DNA from 4 places in the Parabacteroides timonensis genome. Region 2 is predicted to be linked to each of the others. Evidence: riboswitches for the same ligand, from Rfam matches in the RefSeq annotation. Region 2 holds a riboswitch; each other region holds the start of a gene.

The links. A riboswitch is a leader RNA that binds a small molecule or an ion and turns the genes downstream of it on or off. The one in region 2 is predicted to bind cobalamin.
Region 1: linked by a shared signal. The riboswitch ahead of nrdD (anaerobic ribonucleoside-triphosphate reductase) and the one ahead of BQ7394_RS24465 (TonB-dependent receptor) in region 2 are both predicted to bind cobalamin.
Region 3: linked by a shared signal. The riboswitch ahead of BQ7394_RS12120 (sirohydrochlorin cobaltochelatase) and the one ahead of BQ7394_RS24465 (TonB-dependent receptor) in region 2 are both predicted to bind cobalamin.
Region 4: linked by a shared signal. The riboswitch ahead of BQ7394_RS01410 (threonine/serine exporter family protein) and the one ahead of BQ7394_RS24465 (TonB-dependent receptor) in region 2 are both predicted to bind cobalamin.

Annotation. Positions count from the first base shown of each region.
Region 1 is NZ_LT669941.1:1,369,912-1,376,115, reverse strand. It holds gene BQ7394_RS13260 (Gfo/Idh/MocA family protein) at 1-735, shown strand, start outside; gene nrdG (anaerobic ribonucleoside-triphosphate reductase activating protein) at 743-1,216, opposite strand; gene nrdD (anaerobic ribonucleoside-triphosphate reductase) at 1,200-3,293, opposite strand; cobalamin riboswitch at 3,416-3,625, opposite strand; gene BQ7394_RS13245 (phosphoglycerate kinase) at 3,791-5,062, opposite strand; gene BQ7394_RS13240 (COG1470 family protein) at 5,385-6,204, shown strand, end outside.
Region 2 is NZ_LT669941.1:4,279,149-4,285,352, forward strand. It holds gene BQ7394_RS24465 (TonB-dependent receptor) at 1-1,852, opposite strand, end outside; cobalamin riboswitch at 1,906-2,104, opposite strand; gene BQ7394_RS24470 (glycoside hydrolase family 97 protein) at 2,707-4,647, opposite strand; gene BQ7394_RS24475 (RagB/SusD family nutrient uptake outer membrane protein) at 4,675-6,204, opposite strand, start outside.
Region 3 is NZ_LT669941.1:1,111,699-1,117,902, reverse strand. It holds gene cbiE (precorrin-6y C5,15-methyltransferase (decarboxylating) subunit CbiE) at 1-584, opposite strand, end outside; gene cobJ (precorrin-3B C(17)-methyltransferase) at 581-1,993, opposite strand; gene BQ7394_RS12120 (sirohydrochlorin cobaltochelatase) at 2,240-3,154, opposite strand; cobalamin riboswitch at 3,275-3,469, opposite strand; gene aspT (aspartate-alanine antiporter) at 3,613-5,313, shown strand; gene BQ7394_RS12110 (bifunctional aspartate transaminase/aspartate 4-decarboxylase) at 5,350-6,204, shown strand, end outside.
Region 4 is NZ_LT669940.1:139,915-146,118, forward strand. It holds gene BQ7394_RS01395 (hypothetical protein) at 1-364, opposite strand, end outside; gene BQ7394_RS01400 (F0F1 ATP synthase subunit delta/epsilon) at 376-615, opposite strand; gene atpD (F0F1 ATP synthase subunit beta) at 622-2,139, opposite strand; gene BQ7394_RS01410 (threonine/serine exporter family protein) at 2,425-3,762, opposite strand; cobalamin riboswitch at 3,808-4,071, opposite strand; gene BQ7394_RS01415 (RNA polymerase sigma factor) at 4,288-4,860, shown strand; gene BQ7394_RS01420 (FecR family protein) at 4,939-5,910, shown strand; gene BQ7394_RS01425 (TonB-dependent receptor) at 6,068-6,204, shown strand, end outside.

The DNA.
Region 1 (6,204 bases), 2.9 Mb from region 2:
GAGAAACCTTTAGCTGTTAATATGCAACATGCTAACCGGATGGCAGAACTGGCCCGTAAAAATAATACCTTGTTACTAACCAATTATGAAACGACATGGTATAATACTAATCATGAAGCTTATCGTCTAATAAAGGAAGATAATGCAATCGGAAAGATTAACCGTATAGAGGTTTATGACGGGCATGAAGGGCCCATCGAGATTGGGTGTGGAAAAGAATTCACTGACTGGCTGACTGATCCGAAGCTGAACGGTGGAGGGGCGGTTATCGATTTCGGTTGTTATGGTGCTAATTTGGTTACCTGGTTGATGAATGGAGAGAAACCGAAAAGTGTATATGCCGTATTGAAACAATTTAAACCGGATAAATATCCGAACGTAGACGATGATGCGACGATCCTGGTGGAATATCCTTCTGCAACCGTACAGATCATGGGATCGTGGAACTGGCCGAAAGGACGAAAAGATATGCATATTTATGGTACTAAAGGATATATTTATCAGGACACACCGACTTCCATGCGTATTTACACCGATCGGAAAGAGACGACGGTACAACCTCCTGCATTGGAAGTTCCTTATAATGATTCTTTCTATTATCTAAAAGCGGCTGTTCGTAAAGAAATACAGGTTGCTCCCACCGATTTGTCTTCGCTGGAGAACAACCTGGTTGTAGTAGAGATTCTTGAATCTGCCATAAAGAGTGCCAAAAGCGGTAAACCGGTCCGGTTCTAACTGTCTGTCATTTCGCTGTAGAAAAGAACCGGTAGGTGATGTCTTTCATCATCCCGTTCTCGATACGGTAGAAACGTTGGTTTGTTGTGGGGGATTTCAATCCGCCCAAATGCTCGATATAGGGACCTAGTTTGATGTATTCAAAGAATTTCAGGTCGATAGCCGGGGATAGCTCGGGTTTTCCCGAATACCATCCGACTTTTACCGGAGTAACAGTCTGATGATGCAGATATTCCGCTAATTGTTTGATATCTGCAGGTGAAGCATCTCCACCCATGAAGCAGACACAGGTAATGGCCTTTCCGTACTTCTTGAGAAGTGCGGAAAGGTTTTCTTCTGTCAAAGGCTCGCCGATATCTTTCAGTAAATAGGGGCTATGGCAACCTTTGCACCGGTTGGGACAGTTAGATATGTTGATCGCCAACGTTATTTCGTCCGGTACTTCCTGAAAGACTATATCGTAATCAGTGTAACGTAGCATAATGTCTGATATGAGCTTCCTTCTGCCGAGGTTGTGAGAAATTGCTGATACGTTTCATATAACCGATAACGCGGGTCAGATAATCCACATTTTGACTGTGGCATTTGGGACATTCTTTTAAATAGCGTTTGTCGATATGGTTACAATCGTTACAAACGGTATTAGGTATGTTGAATGTAAAATAATTACACCCCTCTATAGCTGAGACACGCAGTAACTGACGGTATTGTTCTTTGCTCAGATGCTCTTCCAGGTTCATGTGGAGTGCCGAGCCACCGGTCAGATGTTCGATATAACGTCGGCCGTGGATGCGGAATTTGTCGACAACGTTGAGTGTCGTATCTTCCACGATATAGAAATAGCTGTTATAGCAATCGCGGAATGTCTGATAACCTGCTTCTTTATCCCATTTGGCATGTTTTACTCCTACATTTTCAGCAGGGATCATTTCGCAGTTGAACAATACTTCCTTACTACGGTACTTTTTGTTGTACTTCTCTACCATGCCGAGTATTTCCTGTACAAATGCTTCATATTTGGGATTGTCGTTGATTTCGATTCCCATAAACTGGGCGGCTTCAACCAATCCGTTCACCCCGATTGTAAGATACTGGCGATTCATATTGATATAACCGGCATCGAACAGAGGCAACATACCTTTGGCCTGTAATTGTTTCAGGTTCTCATTGTAGGCCAACTGGACTTTATGCACCAGGTCGATCACTTCTTCCAGGAAGAACGGATAAAGTATACCGGACTTCACGGCATGCTGGATACAACGGTTCAGGTTGATTGTCAATACACTTTTAGAACCGGTAGATACACCTCCGGCTCCCAGTGTATAACTGAAACCGTTGTCCTGTATTTCGTTGCGCAAACGGCAGCAACTACTTAACGAATCGGCATTATCGCTCATGTAGGTAAAGAAAGAATGTCCTTCGGCATACATCTCGGCTGTAAAATCACCGTATTCCTTATCGAGTACATCTCCGTCTTTTGACAGGAGTGCCATTGTTTCAACAGGAAAAGTCAGAATATTACGGGTACGTTCTTTGTTGAACCATTTCATGAACCGCTTTTGCAGCCAGTTTAACGAATCCCAATCGGGTTTGCTGCCGTCAGGGAATACAAAATTCTCGAAAAGGCTGTTGAAATAATACTTGTCATAATAGGCGATGTTCCAAAAGACAGCCTGGAAGTTTCTGGCTCCGGTAGGCTGGTTGATGGAATAGACTATTTGTTCGAAACAGTCTGTAATCATTTTGTCTATCGTTCGTTGCTTACTGGACAAGTCTACCACATCGTCGGCATGTCGGTAATAATCCTTTCCATATTCCAATCCGACAAAATAATTCATATACATCAGAAACTCGGGAGTCGCACACGCACCGCTCAACATACTTGAAACGATGAATACCATATTGATGAAACCGCCACAGAAAGATTTCAGGTTGGTTGGGGCGGTAGAGTTACCTCCGACAGAAGCTGTACCGCTTATCAGCCAGGGATACATTGTTATACTGGCACAATAGTTGGCAAGGTTTGTTTCATCATTCTTATAAATGAAATGGTGATTCAACAGTTCCAGATAACGGTCCGATACTTCTTTGCCGTACATATCTTTTAGCCGGTCTGTTAGCAGCCGGCGGTTCAGGCGGATAAAGTTTGATTTCGGTAATTCACCTATCAGGGTCGCGATATTTTTATTCTCCACATTGGCATTAGCATCATATTTACTTCCGGTAGCCGGATTGGATGCATCGCAATAATCCAATAGAAAGCGTAGTTTATCCCTTACTTCCCGATCTTCCAGATGTTTCTGCCGGTATAGCATATATGACTTAGCTACCGCATAATAATGCTCTGCCATCAAGGCAACTTCCACCTGGTTCTGAATATCTTCCACACTTGTCCCTTCGCTGACACTGATGCGGCTGAGGATATTGGTTATTACTTCCTGGGTAGCAAAACTTCCTACCGACAAAAATGCTTTAGCTATCGCATTCTTGATTTTGTCAAGTGAGAATACTTCTTTTTTACCATCTCTCTTGACAATAAAAATCTCCGTGCTGATCATACTTTTTATTTAAGATTAAACAATACTTCTGTTCATGCAGTTCCGCAATGATTCCCGGAGATAAAGTGATAAATGGATCTTATAAGGATTCATACCACTGCTTTTCACCCGAAAGCGCTGGATTCTGTCTGATTGAAATGGCAGGTCTTCTGACTTGTTTCAGTAGTAACACCTTCCCGGCCTTGAGACCAGTGGTATATGACAGTTACTACATTTCTCCTTTGCAGGAGCAAAACTTACAGCTACGGGGATAGTTCCTGATTTTCACAGGATTCCCTTTTAATCTTTCTCACTGAAATGTGATTCGGAAACCATTGTCGATAACAAAGATATGAATTAATTCAATATTGCAAGGAGGCATATATGGTTACGTTATTCATCCGTAATACATCCCAGATGGGATATTATGAGGCAGTGATTATAAAACAAGAAACCCCGGTGAAATCACTTCACCGGGGTTTTATATTTAATTAGGATATTATAAACAATATCTGAAATTATTTGTACGGTTCGCCTTTAACAGCTGCGATACCCGGCAGAACTTTGCCTTCGATAGCTTCCAGCAAAGCACCACCACCTGTAGATACATAAGATACTTCGCTTGCAATACCGAACTTGTTAACGCAAGCAACAGAGTCGCCACCACCAACAAGAGAGAATGCACCGTTCTTAGTAGCTTCAACGATAGCGTTACCTACTGCACGAGAACCGTCAGTGAAGTTTTCGAATTCGAATACGCCTGTAGGACCGTTCCAAAGGATAGTCTTAGATTTCTTGATAACGTCAGCGTAGATTTCGATAGTCTTAGGACCGATGTCAAGACCTTCCCATCCGTCAGGAATTTCGTTAACGTTAGCAAATTTAGTATTTGCGTCGTTGCTGAAAGCATCAGCGATCTTAGCGTCGACAGCCAATACCAGGTTTACACCTTTTTCTTTTGCTTTCTTCATCAGGTCGAGAGCCAGATCCAGTTTGTCATCTTCGCAGATAGAGTTACCGATCTTGCCGCCCATAGCCTTAGTGAAAGTATAAGTCATACCACCTGTTACGATCAGGTTATCTACTTTGTTCAGCAGGTTTTCGATGATTTCGATTTTAGAAGAAACTTTAGAACCACCCATGATAGCGGTAAACGGACGAGCGATGTCGTTCATTACTTTTTCTACAGCTTTTACTTCTTTTTCCATCAGGTAACCGAACATTTTGTGGTCAGCATCGAAGTAATCAGCGATCAGCGCCGTAGAAGCGTGAGCACGGTGAGCAGTACCGAATGCATCGTTTACATAGCAGTCTGCATAAGAAGCCAATCTCTTAGTGAATTCTTTCTGGCTTTCTTTTACTGCTTTTTTAGCAGCTTTCTTTTCGTCGTCTGTTGCATCTTCAGCCAAACCTCTGGGTTTACCTTCTTCTTCTGCATAGAAACGAAGGTTTTCCAGCAATAAAGCTTCGCCCGGTTGCAGAGCAGCAGCTTTAGCACCAGCTTCTTCACCAATACAGTCGTTAGCAAACTGAACTTCTACGCCCAGTAATTCAGATACACGACCCAAAATATGTTTCAGTGAAAATTTATCAGTAACGCCTTTCGGACGACCCAGGTGAGAACCTATGATTACACTGCCACCGTCTGCCAGGATCTTCTTAAGAGTAGGAAGAGCGGCACGAATACGGGTGTCGTCTGTGATGTTGAAGTTTTCGTCCAATGGAACGTTGAAGTCAACTCTTACAAATGCCTTTTTGCCGGCAAAATTGAAATTGTCAATTGATTGCATAACTCTTGTATTTAAATTTCTGTATAAAATGTCTTTCTTAGCGCTCGCAAACTTACACAAAAATATTTTATTTCAATGTTACATTTGCAGAATAATTCGGTCTGTTTAGCATACAAATGGCTTCTTTTAGGGTTGTCTATATATAATGTATAGGAAAGGTTCGTTTGTTATCGCATCCATAACAGAGCTTTAACGGATTAGGAAAGGAAATGCTTGTACGATAGTTTTTTTTTAATTCTTTTAAAAGTATCTAATACTCTCTGTCTATATATTTGCCTCCGGCTAATAAGTAATCATTTTTGTATACTCTATAAAAATCATTATGAAAATGCAAATTAACTGTTTAAACCTATTATTTGTACTGTTATTGGGGATAATCCCTTGTAGTAAAGTCCACGCTGATGATTCTGAAAAGAGCGTGATGTTGTACACTCCCTACACAAAGATAGCGGTTCCGCCGGGGGAGTCGATCGATTACAGTATTGACGTCATTAACAAAAGTGACGAAGTGAAAAATGCAACTATCTCTGTCGAGGGAATGCCTCGGGGATGGAGTTATGAAGTAAAGTCCGGGGGATATTCGATCAGCCAGCTTTCGGTCCTTCCGGATGAGAAGAAGAATTTTTCCCTGAAGGTGGAAGTGCCGGTGAAAGTGAATAAGGGAACTTATAATTTTACGGTTTCGGCTGATGGCATGGCAAAACTTCCGCTTACTATTACCGTTTCCAAGCAGGGAACTTATCAGACAGACTTCACAACTACCCAGCCAAATATGGAAGGTAATTCCAAATCTACTTTTACCTTTAATGCAACGATCAAGAATCGTACTGCGGAACAACAACTTTATGCCCTGACGGCTGAAGTGGAAAGAGGTTGGAATGTGGTGTTTAAGCCTAATTATAAGCAGGCGACATCTGCACAGGTAGAACCGAACGCGACTCAAAATATAACGATCGATGTCAATCCGCCGGCAAATGTAGCAGCAGGAACTTATAAAATCCCCGTTCATGCATCGACTGGTTCTACTTCTGCTGATCTGGAACTGGAAGTAGTCATCACCGGTTCCTATGAAATGGAATTGACGACACCGAGGGGATTGCTTAGTTCGGATATAACGGCTGGCGATACCAAGCGGATAGATC
Region 2 (6,204 bases):
CGGCTCCTGCATAAATATTTGCGTTTACACTGATCCCTTTGATTTTAGCCCGGTTCACATTGTCGCGCTGACGGATGGTAGAGAATTTCTCATGAAGCTCATCCAGTCCCATCTGGTGAATCTCTTCATCGCTTAATACGCGGTAATCGATCATGTCTTTAATATCGTTGTAGAATCCGGTGGCCGATATTGAAAAACGTGAGCATGTATATTCGCCGTTCAGTGAAAAGAAATTACTCTTTTCCGGTTTCAGGTCGGGGTTTCCAATCGTATAACGGCTTGAAGTTTTCGATTCGTCCGTTGCGTATAGTTGGGACAATGTGGGCGAACGGAAGCCTGTTGCGTACGATGCCCGGAAATTAAATCCTTTGAGTTTGTACATAAGGGCAACATTTGGAGTGGCATAGTTTTTAAAATTCTCATTGTAGAGATAGCGCACGCCTAATACGGCCTGTAGGTTTCTTAGTATCGTAATTTCATCCTGTGCAAAAAGTGCAATCGTATACATGCTCTTGAAGCTGATGTTATCCGATTGGCTTCTGAAGTTTTCATTGATATACTCGATACCTGTGGATACTTTATTCCACGTATTAGGTTTGAAAATACCTTTTACGGTTGCATCGTAATAAGTCGTTTCTTTACGGGTTTCTTTATCGCCGCGTTCGAAATCTCCGGTTTTGAGGAAATAGTCATATTTTGAGGTGTAATTGTCGGCAAAGAAGTCAGCATCGATGTAAGCGGATTTGTTGATCATATATTTGGCACCGGCACCATAGGTGTAGGTTTCATGCGCCATGTTATAGGTATAAGCCTGTGTCTCTTCATAGATCGGGTTGCCGTTTTCATCTTTCTTCTTTCCTTTCTTAAAGTAAGTGGCTGTTTCCGGTCGGCGGGTGTTATAGTCATAGTAATTACCACGTACGTAGAAAGATAAGCGGTCGGTTGCATTGTAAGCAAAACGTTGGCTGATATTGTCGGAGAGGAATCCGGTAGACATCGGGCGGCCTGTTTTATAGCCGTTTTCGTCGAGATCATTCACTTGCCAGTTATCCGCTTCCCTGCGCTGGTATGAAGTATAAGATGAAAATTTACCGGCATTTACGTCTGCATTTATATTTTCGCTGAACCGTCCTTTACTGGTATAATGGGTGTAGTTGGATACATTCACCGCATTCTTGGTATCATCTGTAATAATATTGATAACGCCGCCGATTGCATCGCTGCCGTAAAGGGCGGAAGCTGCCCCGCTCAGGATTTCGATACGCTTTATATTGGCGATATTGATACGTGTATAACGGTCGTCACCGGTCAGGCGTTTACCGTTTTCCAGCAGTAGCATATAGTCTTCGTTCATGCCGTTCAGGCTCAGTGTCGTTCCCATTCCGTTTGTCATGGTTGTTACATTCGGAGTCAGTTTGACCAGGGCATCTTCCAGGTTGGTTACGTTGGCATTTCCCAGGTCTTTGGCTGTGATCACCTGTATGGGGACAGGAGAGTTGGTCATGCGGCGGTGGGTTCCCGTACCGGTTATAACGACTTGTCCCAGGTTGATATAGCTTTCGCTCATCTTGATCAGGATATTTTCATCCTGGCTGTCTGCGGTATATTTCTGGGGAAGGAAACTAACATGTGTTACACTCAGCGTATGTTCACCTTCCGGCAGGTTGCTGATATTGAATTCTCCTTTACCATTGGTTGTGCATCCTGCCAGGCTATGGTCTATGCGGATATTGGCTCCTACGACAGGTTCGTTGGTTTCAGCGTTTACGACTTTCCCTTTCAGGGCGGTTTGAGCGAACATAGATACTACTATCCAACTGATAGCAGCTGTGAGTAAACATTTCTTTTTCATCGAAATTGTTTGTATAAGAATTAATAATTCACTTTCCTGGCCCGGGAGAGCTTGATTATTTGTCTGATCTGGCAGGTTTCCTGGCTTAACCCTGAAAAGCACCTTCCCATTTCTTGTAAACGAAACAGTGGTATAAGAAACTTTTCTTCGGATACGGGTATTACAGTAGCGGGCACTGCTTCGGATTGTCACCGAATTCCCTTTTATGCCGGTACAGAATGAACCGGCATCACCAAATCGGGCGCAAAAGTAGTTTTTTATTTAATAGCTTATGCTTACTTAGGCGATAAAAAAGTGTACAAACGTTAGATTTTGGGGAGTCGCCGGTTGTTATGTTGATAAAATGATGGATAATTCGCCGGATACTTGTCTTTACAGGCATATACCCTTCACGTGTCACACCTCTCATCACGTCATGAATATTAATTATTATCGGGTGAAGGCTCGTGTGAAACGTGGAAATGGAATTTTTTTATCTGGTATATCCCTGTCAATGACTAATAGAAATCCATATACCTTTTGATTGTTAGGGTATGAATGGCTACATGTTAAGTCATGGCCTTAAGTTTCTACCCTGTACAGGGTGATTTTTATGGGTCGGGACTTTACTCATGGTTGTAGGGACTTAACATTTAGTGGCCTGTCTTTTAACACATAGTATTTTCCCGGTATGGCATGCAGGGCAAGCCGAAGTCGGATAGAAGGTGGTGAAACGTTAGCCTTCACACGCTGATTATTGATATTCATAGTATGATGGGGGGTGAAAGGTGAAGGCTGAAGTGATGAAACTCTTTGTAAGCGTATAAAAAAGTGTTCCTTTACAGTGTAGGCACTGTAAAGGAACGTAAAACAGGTTAATTAACCAATACTATTCCGCCATCCGGTAAAATTTCCAGTTGATATTCGCCATTCTGTTTGACGGTAGCATCCGACATTCTTGGTGAACGATCTTTGTTGTCATCGTATTTCGTTACCTTTTGTCCGGCAAGCATGGGGAGAGAAACTTTCAGTTTCAAAGTTTCTTTACCTGCATTTATGCCTGTGATATACCATTTGTCTGCATGGCGACGGGCTAAAACACAATATTTGCCGGGATAACCATCGATAAAACGTGTCTCGTCCCAGGTTGTCGGTATCTGCTTCATAAAGTCGATCTCGAAGGACGGAACATCGGTCAGGTTGTTGGGCGTAAGTGCAAAGTTCTGTACCGGGCTTTGAAAAAGTACCGCCGTTGCAAGCTGGAAAATGTCGGTCGTTTTACGGATCGTGCCTCCATCGTTTGTACGGTTGTAACGTTTGTTCAGTAACGTACCTCCGAAGTCCATGCTCCCTACTGCATTACGGATGAACGGATGCAGGCAGGCGTTGTATGATTCCCTGTCGGCCCAGTATTGGTCGAATATCAGGTTTTCGGAAGCCAATACAGCTTCGCTGCCTACATAGTTCGGGTACATGCGTTCCCAGCCACGCGGAAGTGTACAGCCGTGGAAGATGATCATCAATCCATGTTCGTTGGCATCCGTCAGGATATCTTCATACAATTGCATGGTTTCTTGCTTATCACCACCGAAAAAGTCCACTTTCAAACCTTTCACTCCCTGTTCCTGTAGCCATTTCATTTCTTTTTTCCGGGCGGGAGAGGTACACATACGCTGTTTAGGCCCCTGAGGAGCATCGCTCCAGTAACCATTGGAGTTGTACCAGAGGAATATGCCCACATTTTTAGATTTGGCATATTTGATCAGTTCCGCCATCCGTTCATGGCCGATCTTTGTGTCCCACCAGTTGTCGATCAGTACATATTCGTATCCCATAGCGGATGCCAGGTCGATGTACTTTATCTGATCGTCATAGTTGATACTACCGTCTTGCCACACGATCCAACTCCAGGTGGAACGGCCGAACTTATAGTCCTGAGATGCATCGTACAACGGTTTTACCACATCGAAAGGAATTGTTGTTTCGACGATCGGCTGTAAATTGTCACCGACAGTGATGGTACGCCAGGGTGTTTCGCCCGGTAAAGCCAGGCCGGGTGCTGCGCTGCCGTTACCGTTGTTCTCTCCCGGATGAGGGAAAGCGATCGTATATAGCCCCTCTTTACTGCCATCGCTCAGATGGGATGCACAATATCGGCTGCTTACGCCTGTTTCCGACACCAATACCCAATTGTTATCGATATGGAACAGGCATGGGAAAGTATGACCTACTTTGTGTTTGGATATCATTCCGACAGGTTCATCGGGTGTATATTCCTCTTCGTAACTTGGCTTGGTACGTTCCCAGCCGGTCATAGGAGCGGCCTGAGGGCACATGAATGTCGTTGTCTGTTGTGGAAAGTCAAATCCGGTTGCCTCTTTTTCTATTACCAGACAGGCGGTATGTCCATATTGAGGAAATGCATATCGGAAGGCAATATCGTTATTACTTACCTGGAAGATTACATCCATCTTTTTCTGATCCGCATTTTCGAAGGTACAAACCAATTTGTTGGCAACATAATGGACATCCGCTGTTTTACAACGATTTAATGTGTACTGTTCATCCACATTACCCGTTTTGTGTTCGACCAACTTCATCCTTTTGCTGAAATCGCCGATATCGGTAAGTACTCCTAAAGGAGATTCTTCGATCACTGTTTTATCTTTATATGTGACCTGGTAGACCGGTTCGCCTCCTCTTTTTAAAGAGACTGTTACTTTTAGATTATTATCCGGTCCGCTGACCGTTCTCTCCTGTGCAAATAGAGGAGAGACGGCAAGCAGAACTGATAAACTGATTAATAATTTCTTCATGTAGTTCTATTGTATGTGAATAAAAAATTAGTATCCCGGATTTTGTACGAGATTCGGGTTTTTATCGATTTCCGACTTCATGATCGGTAACCAATACATCTTTTCATCGAACAGGCGGTCGCCGCCTACGTCGCTTCTTAACGGACTGACTGCATAGGTCTTATGTCCGTCGGGATATTTCTTGATGGTAACGGCATGTACCGTACGCCCCAGGTATTTAGGACCTTCTTTCCAACGGCGTACATCGAAATAGCGATGTTCTTCGAAGGCCAGTTCGATACGGCGTTCATGCTTGATATCCTCCAGTAATTGTGTACATGAAGAGGTGATGTCCGGCATATTTACTCGTTCGCGGATCGTATTTACCGCTTCACGTGCTCCGGCCTCATTGCCTATATGATATAAAGCTTCTGCCAGGTTCAGATATTGTTCACCCAGGCGTAACCAAATCCAGTTCTTTTTGTTGGTGAAATTCCAGGAGTTGCCGACATAGGTTTCGTCGATGAACTTTTTCAGGTTATAACCCGTCATAGAAGTGTTCCAGTTCTCTACTCCGAACTTGGAGTCTTTGCCTCCTGTACCGGCTTCGTTACCACTGGCATCTACATCCCAGTAAGTTTCCAATGTACGTTCTTTAAATGGTGCGCCATCGTACAAAATAGAGGCGTAAAAGCGTGGATCGCGGTTTTCGTAAGGTGCAGCGGCATGTTGAGGATTGTTCCAGTCGAAGTCTGTTCCGTCCTGGAATTCGTAATCGTCGACCAGTTCCTGAAGCGGACAGTTGCCACCCCAACCGCCGAAACCATTCGGGAAATTATATTGTTCGAGACTGGACAGGTTTTCTCCTAAACTACTGGTAGTTCCCATACGGGCAAACAAGACCTCTTTATTGGAAGATGTCGCATCGAGGAATATATTCTGATAGTTTTCAGACAGGTCGGAATAATTATTGAATAATGCATAACCTCCGGCTAAAGCTGCATCGATAGCAGCCTGGGCTGCGTCTGCTGCTTTTTTCCAACGGTCGGGATCAGGTGAGGTATATCCGACTTGCTCCAGTTTTACATTTTCGTTCATTAGCGGGCTGGCAGCATATAATAGAATACGTGATTTGAGAGCCAGGGCGGCAACACTGGTTGCACGTCCGTAATTGTCCCCGCTATAAGAAGCCGGTAGTTCTTCTGCCGCCTGAGTCAGTTCGTCGATCATAAAGTCGACACACTCTTTATAAGTAGCACGTTTGAGAGTCAGGATCTCATCTACATCATTCAGTGTGAAACTTTTGGTGATAAGTGGCATAGCCCCCCAGCGGGTTACCAGGTCATTGTATTCCAATGCGCGGATGAAACGTACTTCACCTTTCAGGCGGTCGCGTACTTCCTCATCAGTGAAGGGTACTTCTTCTATACGTTCAAAAAAGATATTACAATTGGAGATATTAGCCCATTTGGTAGCCCATGCCCGGTTATCCCAGCCCCACCAGGCGCCGTTCATACGTCCGAGGTCGGTTGGGCTTACACGTGCGAAGTTGATTACTTCGCAACCACGCAACCAGGT
Region 3 (6,204 bases), 3.2 Mb from region 2:
TCTGACAGGGCGAGTGAGCGTGAGACACGTTGTTTCTCCGGATTGCCTAAATGTTCGCCTATATACATTTTATACTGTGTGAAATTGTATTTCAACAGACGCATGGCAATGGCGGCCGGTGTATGCACATGGTCGGTCAGGATACCGATCTTACTTCTGTTCTCTATCAACGCACGATCCAGTTCATGCCAGGGACGGCCTGTAAGAGGAACCATAAGCATATCTTCGTAAGACATTTTCAATTCATGCGAAAGCATTTGCAAAGAGTTGAACGATGGTATGATCGTTACTTCGGCTTCCGGCATGCGCTTTAATATGGTTGAAGCAAATCCCGAGAATAAAGGATCACCCGATGCAAATACAACGATCTTCTGGTGATATTCATATTCTGCGAAAACTTCGGACAGAGGTGCTTTTATATCGATCCATACAGCTTCGGGAGGCAGGAACGGCCGGAGCAGTTCATGATGTCGTTTTCCTCCTGAAAAGTGGGTGTTGCTATTGATGATATCCTGTATATCTATATTGTAGCTGATATACTCTTGATTATCGGGCATACCGATAACGATAAATTGTGTTCTCATACGTCTCTTCCCGGTTTTAAATTAATAGCGTCGTTATAACAAAGTATAGAATTTACTAGTGTGGCTGCCAGGTTACTGCCGCCTTTTCGTCCCTCAACGATCAGTTTAGGGATGGAGACGAACGGTTTTACCATATGTTTGGACTCCTGTACATGCACAAAGCCGACAGGTGCGGCAATAATGCCGGCCGGGGTCGCTTTCCCTTTCCGTATCAGGTCGCACAATTCCATAAGGGCTGTCGGTGCATTACCGAATACATATAAAGCGTCCGGATGTTCGCTGACGGCCACACGGATACCAGCCTGTGTACGGGTGATCCCTTTTTCAGAAGCCAGGGCCATTGCCTTTTCGTCAGACAGATAGCATTTCACTTCTATGCCCATGCGTTGTAAGGCTCCTTTACGGATACCGGAGGCAGCCATGGTGACATCGGTGATGATGGTGTGTACCTTTCCGCTATTAAGTAATTCGTAGAGGGTTGCCACAGCGTTGTCGTCTATCCGCAATACGTTTTCCATGTCGAAATCGGCAGTGGTATGGATTGCGTGCAGTAAGGCCCATTTCTTGTCTAATGGAATATCTTTGTTCTTTAATTCTTTCTCGATTGTCCGGAAACTGCGTATCATGATATCTTGTCCGATACCTGTTTCTTTTTTACCCATCTTGATCTCTCCATAATAGCCGCGTGGGGTTATCATGTGATTATCGAATTGATATGTCTGGGAGTTACCGATGATGATCACAGTAAACATATCCACTTGTTCGGGATCGAATTCGGCCAGCGTGGTGATGGTGACAGTCTGTTCCTCACGTCCTGCCTGGCGGACAAAACCGACAGGTGTCTGCGGGTCACGTTCCTGCAGGAAGAGTTCGATAAGGCGGTAGAGCTGCCAGTAGCGGCCTTCGCTTTTGGGATTGTAGATAGCCGTGATAAAGTCGGCAGAGGCAGCGGCTTTGATCCGTTTCTCTATCATTTCCCAAGGTGTCATCAGGTCGGAGAGGGAGATCACACAGAAATCGTGTCCTACCGGAGCACCCAACAGAGAGGCTGCTTTCTGGAAAGCACTGATTCCCGGAAGTACTTCGATCGAAATATCGCTTCCTTTTTCGCGTTTCATCTCGTAGATAAGGGGAGCCATGCCATAAATACCGGAGTCGCCGGAACTGATAACTGTTACCACATGGCCTTCGGTAGCATAATTATAGGCTTCTTCTGCCCGGACTTTTTCGCGTTTCATCCCCGAGTCGATACAGATTGCATCGGGACGGATCGCTGATTCAACAAACTGAAAGTAATATTTATACCCGACGATGACATCCGACTGACGGATGGCAGACAGAACTGCCGGAGTAATATCAGATTCGCTACCAGGACCGATCCCGGCTACGATTATTTTCCCTGTATTCATCTTTTAGCTTTGAGTTATTGATTCTGATTTTATCAGTACCAACAAAGATAATGTATTTTATTGGTATAATAGGATTATATATAGCCTTCAATTCTGTTTTTTCATCCGGTACAAAAGAAAATTCCTTCCGAAAGAAAATCAAGTTTCATTCGGAAGAAATTGGAATTGCATTCAGATGTATTATTTGAATGAATTTACTTATTGTATATTTCTATGTAAATGGGGAGATATTAGTCTCTTATAGTACTAATCTTTTTCTGCAGCGTACTTTTTCTTCTTATCCATAATATTTATCATCTTGTGTTTGGCGGCAAACTTGGCATGATCGATAAATATATTCTGGATTTCCGGATTTTGTCCTAACCCCTGCATAAATACGGAAACCTGGTAACCTTTCCCTTCCAGTTCCTCTTTCATGTCGACTGCGATATCGTTGTTCGCATGGTCGCCGGCAACGAACATGAAAGGCATCAATAGTACTTTCTTTGTTTTGCCTGCTTCAAGTTTGGCAACCATATCGTCGAAAGAAGGGTAACCTTCAACTGTTGTCACATAATAATCGTTGTAACCTTTCGAATGCAACATATAATCCATCATCGCATACTGAGCTGTCGCAGGTGTGTATGTGCCATGTCCTACAAGGACGGTTGCACCTTCTTTCGCCCCGTTCTTTGTGATGGCTATTATTACATCCTCAAAATCGTGAGGCGTATAAAGCAACGGGTTGCCGATGCGTATGTCTTTGAAATTCTTTTCCAGCGGCGCAATGTCTTTGCGAAGCGATTCCATTTCTACCCCTTCGATAATGTTGGTTGACTGGATAAGGATATGGGTATATCCGTCGGCTTTCAGTTTTTCCAGCGCTTCCATAGGATTCAGTTTTTCGATACCGCGTGCTTTCAGGCGGCGTGCGACAATACGGGAGGTGTAAGCTTCGCGTACTTCCATGTCTTTAAAGGCTTCCTTTGCTTTCTGATTGATCGCGTCGATAGTAAGCGCACGGGTGTTGTCATACGTGGTACCGAAATGTACCATTAATAAGGCGGCTTTGTCACCCGGTTGCATGGAGGCCAGCATGTCGGATGCCTCGAAGTTTTCGCCATCGTGTGCCCAGCACATAGGTGCGAGCATACAAGCAATAAGTAATAGTAAATGTTTCATATAATGTAAATTAAAAGATAACCTACGAATACGACAAACCCTAATACCAGTAGCCGGTAAACATTTTTTATGAAAAGAGATTGTCCGTATGTTCTTATCATCCTCCTGACCCCGGGAAGATACAATATAAAAAACTTGGCAGGTTTCCTGACTTGCCCGGAAAGCGACCTTCCCGTCCTTGTATCGGACAGTGGTGTAAGAATGCTTTCCTTCGGAATGGGCTTAACAGTAGCGGGCACTGTTCCGGATTTTCACCGGATTCCCTTTTATACGATAACCGGAAGTTACCGTATCACCAAAGCGGTGACAAAGATAGAAAATTATTTAAAATAAGAGGGATTTTATACTATCTTAATTGATTCTGTCGGAACAACTGCCTTATGGCTTCTGTTTCATTACCACAAGTAAAAACCGGACATAACAATGTCTATTTAGTATTAACGCCAAACAGTTTATATATGGAGTGGTTTGTAGATTTACTTAAACACTATCCGGAACTGGCCATCTTTTTGACGCTGGCTTTTGGGTTCTGGATCGGTAAGTTCAAGATAGGGAAATTTTCGTTGGGAACCGTTACCAGTGTCCTATTGGTCGGAGTAATAATCGGACAGTTACATATCGATATCGGAGCACCTATCAAGTCGGTATTTTTTCTTTTATTTCTTTTTGCCGTGGGCTACAGTGTAGGCCCGCAGTTCTTTCGTGGACTGAAGAAAGAAGGACTTCCGCAGGTCCTTTTTGCTGTACTGATGTGTCTGTTCTGTCTGTTTGTCCCTTTCCTGTTGGCAAAGTTGATGGGATACAATGCAGGTGAAGCTGCCGGGTTACTGGCTGGTTCACAGACGATCTCTGCCGTATTGGGTGTGGCGGAAGATACGATCAACCAGGGTGGAATGAGCGCCGCCGACAAAGCTTCGATGATAAACGTGATGCCTGTGGCTTATGCCGTTTCTTATATTTTCGGTACGGCCGGCTCTGCCTGGATCATGAGTGATATCGCTCCCCGTTTCCTTGGAGGGTTAGCTTCCGTAAAGAAAGCCTGTAAAGAATTAGAGTCGAAGATGGGAACTGACGATGAGAGCGAACAACCCGGTTTCATGCCTGCCGCCCGTCCGATTACTTTCCGTGCATATAAGATAAATAACGATTGGTTCGGAGCCGGTAAGACGGTGCAGGAGCTGGAAGATTATCTGGAAGGGCAGGGACGGCGTTTGTTCGTCGAACGTGTCCGTATCAACGGTATTGTCTATGAGGTGAAGCCTGACCTGATGCTTATGAAAGGAAACGAGGTCGTATTGAGCGGCCGTCGCGAGTTTGTGATCGGGGAAGAAGACTGGATCGGAGACGAGGTGAACGATATCGAATTACTGGATTTCCCGGCAGAGACATTGCCGGTCCTGATATCACGCAAAAAATTCGTTGGGATGACCGTAGCCCGGCTCCGTAAGGAAAAGGTGATGCATGGTGTCAGTATCAAAAGTATCAAACGTGCAGGTATCAGTATACCGGTATTGGCTGCGACTAAGATCGATCCGGGTGATATGCTCGAGTTAGTCGGCACCAAGATGGAGGTGAATGAAGCGGCTGCCACATTGGGGTATGCAGATCGTCCGACGAACCAGACGGATATGGTCTTTGTCGGATTGGGTATCTTTATCGGTGGTGTGATCGGTTCGCTGGCATTGCATTTCGGAGATATTCCGGTCAGCCTGAGTACAAGCGGTGGAGCACTGATTGCCGGACTGGTGTTCGGTTGGCTTCGTTCCAAACATCCTACTTTCGGTCGTATCCCGGAACCATCGCTCTGGGTATTGAATAATGTCGGACTGAATATGTTTATCGCTGTTGTCGGCATTACGGCCGGACCAAGTTTTGTGACCGGCTTTAAAGAAGTAGGTGTAAGCCTGTTCGTGATCGGTGCACTGGCAACGACCATCCCGCTGATCGCAGGTGTCCTGATGGGACGTTATCTCTTTAAGTTCCACCCGGCCATCACACTGGGCTGTACTTCCGGTGCACGAACGACAACCGCCGCCCTCGGTGCCGTGGAAGATGCGGTGGAGAGCCAGACACCGGCTCTAGGTTATACTGTTACATACGCTGTCGGCAACACTTTGCTGATTATCTGGGGTGTTGTGATTGTCTTATTGATGAATTGACAAATTCAAATTTATAAATCATATAATAATGTATATATGGAAGAAAGAGTAATTACCCGTGAATACGAAAAGAAGATGTCGGAGATCAGCCCTTTCGAATTGAAGGATATCCTGATCGATCTAGCCGACGAGAGTGCCCGTAAAAGTACTCATATCATGTTGAATGCCGGACGAGGTAACCCGAACTGGATCGCAACGACACCTCGTGAAGCCTTCTTTCTGCTTGGCCAGTTCGGAATGGAAGAATGTCGTCGCGGAACCAAGTTGGAAGACGGTATGGTCGGTCTGGCCGGTGTTCCGGAGAAAAAGCGCATTGCTGTACGTTTCAAGGAATTTTTGGATAAACATGAGGAAACACCCGGTTCCCGCCTGTTAAGAGATACTTACGAATATATGGTCCGTGAAAAGGGTGTCGATGAAAACGACCTCGTACATGAATGGGCCGAAGGGGTGATTGGTGACCAATACCCGGTTCCGGACCGTATTCTGAAATATACGGAAGTGTTGGTAGAAGACTATCTGAAGTTGGCACTTTGCAATAGCCATCCGCCCAAAGGTAAGTTCGACCTTTTTGCAACAGAAGGCGGGACAGCTGCGATGTGTTATATCTTCGACTCCCTGCAACAGAACTTCCTGTTGAATAAAGGCGATAAGATCGTCCTGTTCGCTCCGGTCTTTACTCCATATATCGAAATACCCGAACAGGCGCGTTACCTGTTCGATGTGATCGAGATCCACGCGCTTAAAATGACCGGAGACGGGTATCACACCTGGCAATATCAGGAAAAGGACCTTGATATATTGAAAGATCCTTCAGTCAAGGCCGCCTTTATCGTTAACCCGAGTAACCCGCCATCTTATGCATTGACAGAAGGCCTAACAGAACGTATG
Region 4 (6,204 bases), on a different contig from region 2:
TTGTATATGTTTCCAGTACGAGATAAATGAAATAAAACAACATCATCGTAAATCCGAAAGCTTTCAGGTTTTTGCCGACCATTGCGGCGTATAACCAAAGAAAGACGAGCGCAAGTATGATTTTGCATAGCCGGACTACCATATATGTAACAATGGTGACATCGCCGTGTTTTCGTTTTACATGGTCCAGGAAGAAAGTCATCAACATGGCCATCAACCAGTAGAAAACCGGGATAGACGGGTACCAGTCAAAATAGACAGAAGGCCAGATGGTATATAACAACCCTCCTAAAGTGACACCAATAACTACATTGATAAAAGTGATTAAGCCCATTAGCTTCATTCTTAATCTACCGCTGCTCATGATCGTATTTTTTATTCGATGCATACGGACAGGATATCGTTTTTTATCTCGACGAATCCACTCTGTATTTTTATTTCTTGTTGTTCTGTCTTTTCTTTTGTCTGATACCGGATAACACCTTCTTCCAACGCGGCTATCATAGAGGCATGGTGAGGCAATACGTCGAACGATCCGGCGATACCCGGAAAAGAAACGTAGTCTGTTTCACCTTTGAACAGAATGCCTGCAGGAGATATGATTTCCAGTTCCATACGTTATTAATTTGCTTGTTCTGCCAGTTTCTTTCCTTTCTCGATCACATCTTCAATTGTTCCTACGTTGAGGAAGGCCTGTTCAGGGATATCGTCCGTTTCACCATCCATGATCATATTGAAACCACGGATCGTGTCTTCGATAGAGACCATAACACCCGGTATACCGGTGAACTGTTCCGCCACGGCGAAAGGCTGCGACAGGAAACGTTGTACGCGACGGGCACGGTTAACAGTCTGACGGTCTTCGTCCGAAAGTTCTTCCATACCCAGGATAGAAATGATATCCTGCAGTTCCTTGTTACGTTGAAGGATCTGTTTTACGCGCTGGGCTGTTTCGTAATGTTCCTTTCCAACGACCAGAGGATCGAGGATACGGGAAGTCGATTCCAACGGGTCGACAGCCGGATAGATACCCAACTCGGTGATTTTACGGCTCAATACGGTGGTGGCATCCAGGTGTGTAAAAGTAGTTGCCGGTGCCGGGTCTGTCAAGTCGTCGGCAGGAACATAAACCGCCTGTACGGAGGTGATCGAACCTTTCTTTGTCGAGGTGATACGTTCCTGCATGGCTCCCATTTCGGTAGCCAGTGTCGGTTGATACCCTACCGCTGACGGCATACGTCCCAACAACGCAGAAACTTCGGAACCAGCCTGGGTAAAACGGAATATATTATCGATAAAGAACAGGATGTCGCGTGTTTCCCCTTCGGGTGCCAGGTCGCGGAACGACTCGGCGATGGTTAATCCTGACAATGCCACTGACGAACGCGCTCCGGGCGGTTCGTTCATCTGTCCGAATACCAATGTAGCCTGCGATTTAGCCAGTTCCTCGTGATCTATCTTCGACAGATCCCAGTGCCCGGCTTCCATGCTTTCCCTGAACTCTTTGCCGTAGCGGATCACACCCGACTGGATCATTTCACGCAACAGGTCGTTACCTTCGCGGGTACGTTCGCCCACGCCGGCAAAAACAGAAAAACCGTTGTTCTTTTTAGCAATGTTATTGATAAGTTCCATGATAAGAACCGTCTTACCTACACCGGCTCCTCCGAAAAGACCGATCTTACCCCCTTTGGAATAAGGTTCCAAAAGATCGATCACTTTAATACCTGTGTAAAGAACGTCTTTACTGGTCGTTAAATCTTCAAACTTCGGTGGTTCACGGTGGATGGGGAGAGCTCCTTTACGATCCAGTTCTTCCATCCCGTCGATCGAATCACCGGTAACATTCATCAAACGCCCTTTTACCTGATCGCCAACTGGCATGGTAATAGGCGAACCGCATGAAACGGCTTCCATTCCTCGCTGCAATCCGTCTGTCGTGTCCATAGCGACTGTACGGACTGTGTTTTCCCCAATATGTTGTTGTACTTCGACAATCAACGCTTTTCCATTGGGGCGGGCTATCTCCATGGCGTCATGGATGCGGGGTAGTACTACTTTTACTTCTTTTTCGTTATCGAAGTGAATATCCACAACCGGCCCGATAACCTGCGAAACATAACCTTTTGTTTCTCCCATACAATTCTAATTAACCTTTTCAATCTGTTTTCAAGGTTGCAATATTACGAAAACAACCCGCCGGAAACCAGAACATATTACTTTTTGGGCTTTTTTGCATTTAGTTAAACTTTAAACTATTTTTGGGTATGTACCTAAATAGACCAATAACTTTTGGATATGGAACAATTTGGATCAACATTCCCGTCGAATGTTGATCCATAACTGATCTTTTTTGGTTTCAATCTAATGTGGGACGGATTTGTTTCTTGTGTTTCTCTTTGTTAAAAAATATACTTATTTATCTTACCATTCAAGAAATTTTCCACGTTGCCGGCGTTTCTCCAACTCTTCCTGCAGATACCGTTTACGATCTTTGGCGATGTATTGGCGGGCAAAGATATTCGGAACGGCAACTCCCAGGGAAATACAAAGAATAATAAGTGCCGAATTGATACCGTTGGCAAAAGCATTAGTCACTTCGCCAATGACCCCATGCATATTGATGAATGCGAGTAAGGAGCGATACATCAGTACTCCCGGAACCATCGGAATGACTGAAGGGATAGTCAGTACGTGGTTAGGCACATGAAACCAGTGGACTGCTTTTACGGCAAGCAGACTGACAACGAAACTACCCATAAACGAACCGATCACGGGACCATAGCCCAGTTCAAAATTGACGAAGTTACGGGTACATACGGCGATAATACCCCCTAGGGCTACTACCCAGAGCAGGCGGCGCTGTATATTGAAGATCATAGAAAATCCCATGGCGGAAATCGCTGCGGCAATAGCATAAACGAAGTACGTGTCGTGAGGAACCATGCTTAATTCGCTGAACTTATGGTCGATCGATATGTCGTTCATTACAAGCAGGCGCATAGCAAAAGCGATACCAAAAGTCATTGCCACTACCATCATGGCAGTATTGGCAGCACGGGTCATTCCGACGAGCAGATGATTATCAAGCATATCATCCACGAAATTGATCAGCGGTACTCCCGGCACAATAAACAGGGCGCAAGCCAGCAACGGCTGATAAGGTGTTTCTGACAATCCCGTAAAAGAAGATGCATAAGCAACGCAGGTGGAAGCGAAAGCGGCAAGTGCGATACTCATATAGACATTTAAGCCGGCCTCGATACAGCGGGCGCGTACCCGGAAACCAATAAACGCACTGATGGAAGCAAACAGGAAAGCGATCCAGTCGCAACCGAATAATTTACAGAAGCCCCCGCAGGCAAATCCTGCTCCGATAGCTACGATGTAGGGAAGATAGTTTCTGGGTTTGCAAGCAATCTTTTCCAGTTCTTCCTCATATTGGTCCAGAGAATAATCGTCTTCGATGGCGTGCCACGAAAGATCGCTGATCTGCGAGATCATGGTCATATTGATACCATGTTTTTCACATTTCTGGAATTTGGAGAATGAGTTTCTTTCGTCACTAACATTTACCATGATCATTGTCCACCGGATATCGAGATGTAATTTCTCTTCCGGTATACCCATAAATGCTGCTACCCGTTTCATGTTCCGTTCAATACGGTTTGTGTCGGCAGCACTTTCCATCAATAATTTGCCAGTACGAAGCAAAAGGTCGAGTTTGCGTCGTAATAACAATACATCCTTGTCTGTCATCATTTTTTCTATATTCTAAAATGTTACACCTATCCTAACCCACGAGGATATGAGCCTGAACGAACGGCAGGTCTTCTGACTGACTCCTATCCTAAAGCCTTCCCGACGAGATAGTTGATAGTTGACAGTTGACAGTTTAATTATTCTTTAATCTGTCAACTGTCCTCTGTCAACTGCTTTGCCAGTGGCGTAAGTAGTATTAGGCTGTTAACGGAGCTTCACAGCAGCGGGACTGTCCGGGATTTACACCCGATTCCCTTTTAATCCGCATTCCCGAATGGGGGTACGGAACCAATTCGGGCGCGAAGGTACTGATTTTTTTTATATCTTCACCCTGAGTTTTGTCTCATTCTGTGTGATAGTTTTCGGTTGAGGGAGGCAAAGCGTATATGCTGCGTAATCGGTGTATCCTGAACCGGAATGAAATAAAGAATAAAAAATAAATGTAATTTGTTGTAATTTCGTATTTTTGAGTGATTTAGGATTATAAATAGGATAGGATCACCCATCAAATCAACCTGAAAAACAATGAATTATATTGAAAAACAAATGATCGATGGTTTGAGAAATGGCTCAGTTGATGACTTTAATTCTTTGTATTCAATCTATGCCGACTCTCTTTACTCATTTTCATTTAAAATGCTAAAGTCAAAAAGTGAAGCGCAGGATATCGTGCAAGATACCTTTTTGAAGATTTGGATAAAACGGGAACAGTTGTCTTCCGAGTTATCTTTTAAAGCCTATCTGTATACCATCGCCAAGAATAAGATTTTGACGATATTCCAACAGAGGATCAAAGAAATATTACTGGAAGATTTACAAATTCCGATAGATGAAGATCAGGCCGATGGTACCGATATCGAACAACACATGATTTGCCAGGATATCAAATATAGAATTTACAGTTCTATGTCCAGGCTTCCGGCCTTACAGGCAAAGATATTAATTATGAGAACAGAAGAGGATCTGTCCACACAAGAAATATCCTCCCGCCTTGATATCCCCCATCAAACAGTTAAGAACAACCTGACAAAAGCAATGAAAAGTGTTCGTGAAGAACTGAAACGGTTGAGAAGTATCCTGGTTATTTTTCATTTTTAATCGGAATATGTTTTGCAACATTGTTTTTTTGCGGTACAAAATTCCCTTTCCAAGATATATACTATATAAAACGATAATATGAAAGATCATAAAGACAACATAACGAATGACATCAGAGATTGGATGAATAATGATGTAGATGCAAAAAAGTTGGATCGCTTAAAATCGCAACTAGGTACAGCCTCTACTGAATCGTTGGATGAAATATTATCTCCGATCTGGGATTCGTATGATAATGACTCGATTAATGAACGGAGATATCATGTGCAGCAGGAATCCCGTCAGAAAGAGAAGGTCAGAAGACTCAATTATAAATATCGGCGTTTACAAATAGCGGCTATACTGATACCGGTTATCATGGTAATGGGTTTTGCTGCACTTTATTGGGGAATGGAAAAACAATCAAATTATTTTGAACTCCAGGCCCTGAAAGGAGAAAAGTCATTCCTTAACCTGCCTGACCGGAGTAAGGTGTGGATCAACAGCGAATCCAGTTTACGGTATGCATCTGATTTTAATATGGAGGAGCGGCATTTGTATCTGAAGGGAGAAGGATTCTTTGATGTGGCCCATCAGGTAGGATTACCTTTTACGGTATCTGTCGGTAGCATCAATATTGTAGTTAAAGGAACAAAATTTAATGTGAAAAGCGATCCGGGAGAGGTCGAAATCGCTTTACTGGAGGGAAAAGTGGATGTATTCCATGACAAGACCCAGCTTATCGCTTCTCTGCTGCCCAATCAGATTATCAATATAGACACAAACGATCCGCGAAAGTTTACCATACGAAATGAGCGTGGGGAAGATTATGGTATATGGACTCAGAATATACTGGTTATCCAGAATGAGAATTTATCTGATATATCGAGAAAGATAGGAAAATGGTATGGCGTGAACATTCGGTTGTTTAATGTAGACCTGGATCAGAAATATACATTTACAATTAAGACTGAATCTTTGAATGAGACATTGGGCTTGATGAACCAATTAATGTCAATCGATTATTCGGTAAACGGAGAGGAGGTGGTTATCAGGCAAGACACGAAATAATATAAAAAAGTATGGAGAACCGGCATTCCCCATACTATTGATTGTCATAAGATTGTGCATTTGTCATCTAGCTATTTTTAGTTAGATAAAAGACCCTTATGTATATCTAAAGGCAAAGGTAGTGAAAAATAATTTGTGAACTTATAAATATTAAACTATGTTTAGAAAATGCCTATTATTTGTCTTTTTATTATTCTCAGCAGCTATGCTTTCTCATGCTCAACAGGAAAATATCAGCATAGATAAATCGAATGTAACTGTAAAAGTATTGCTGACAGAAATAGGAAAGGCAAC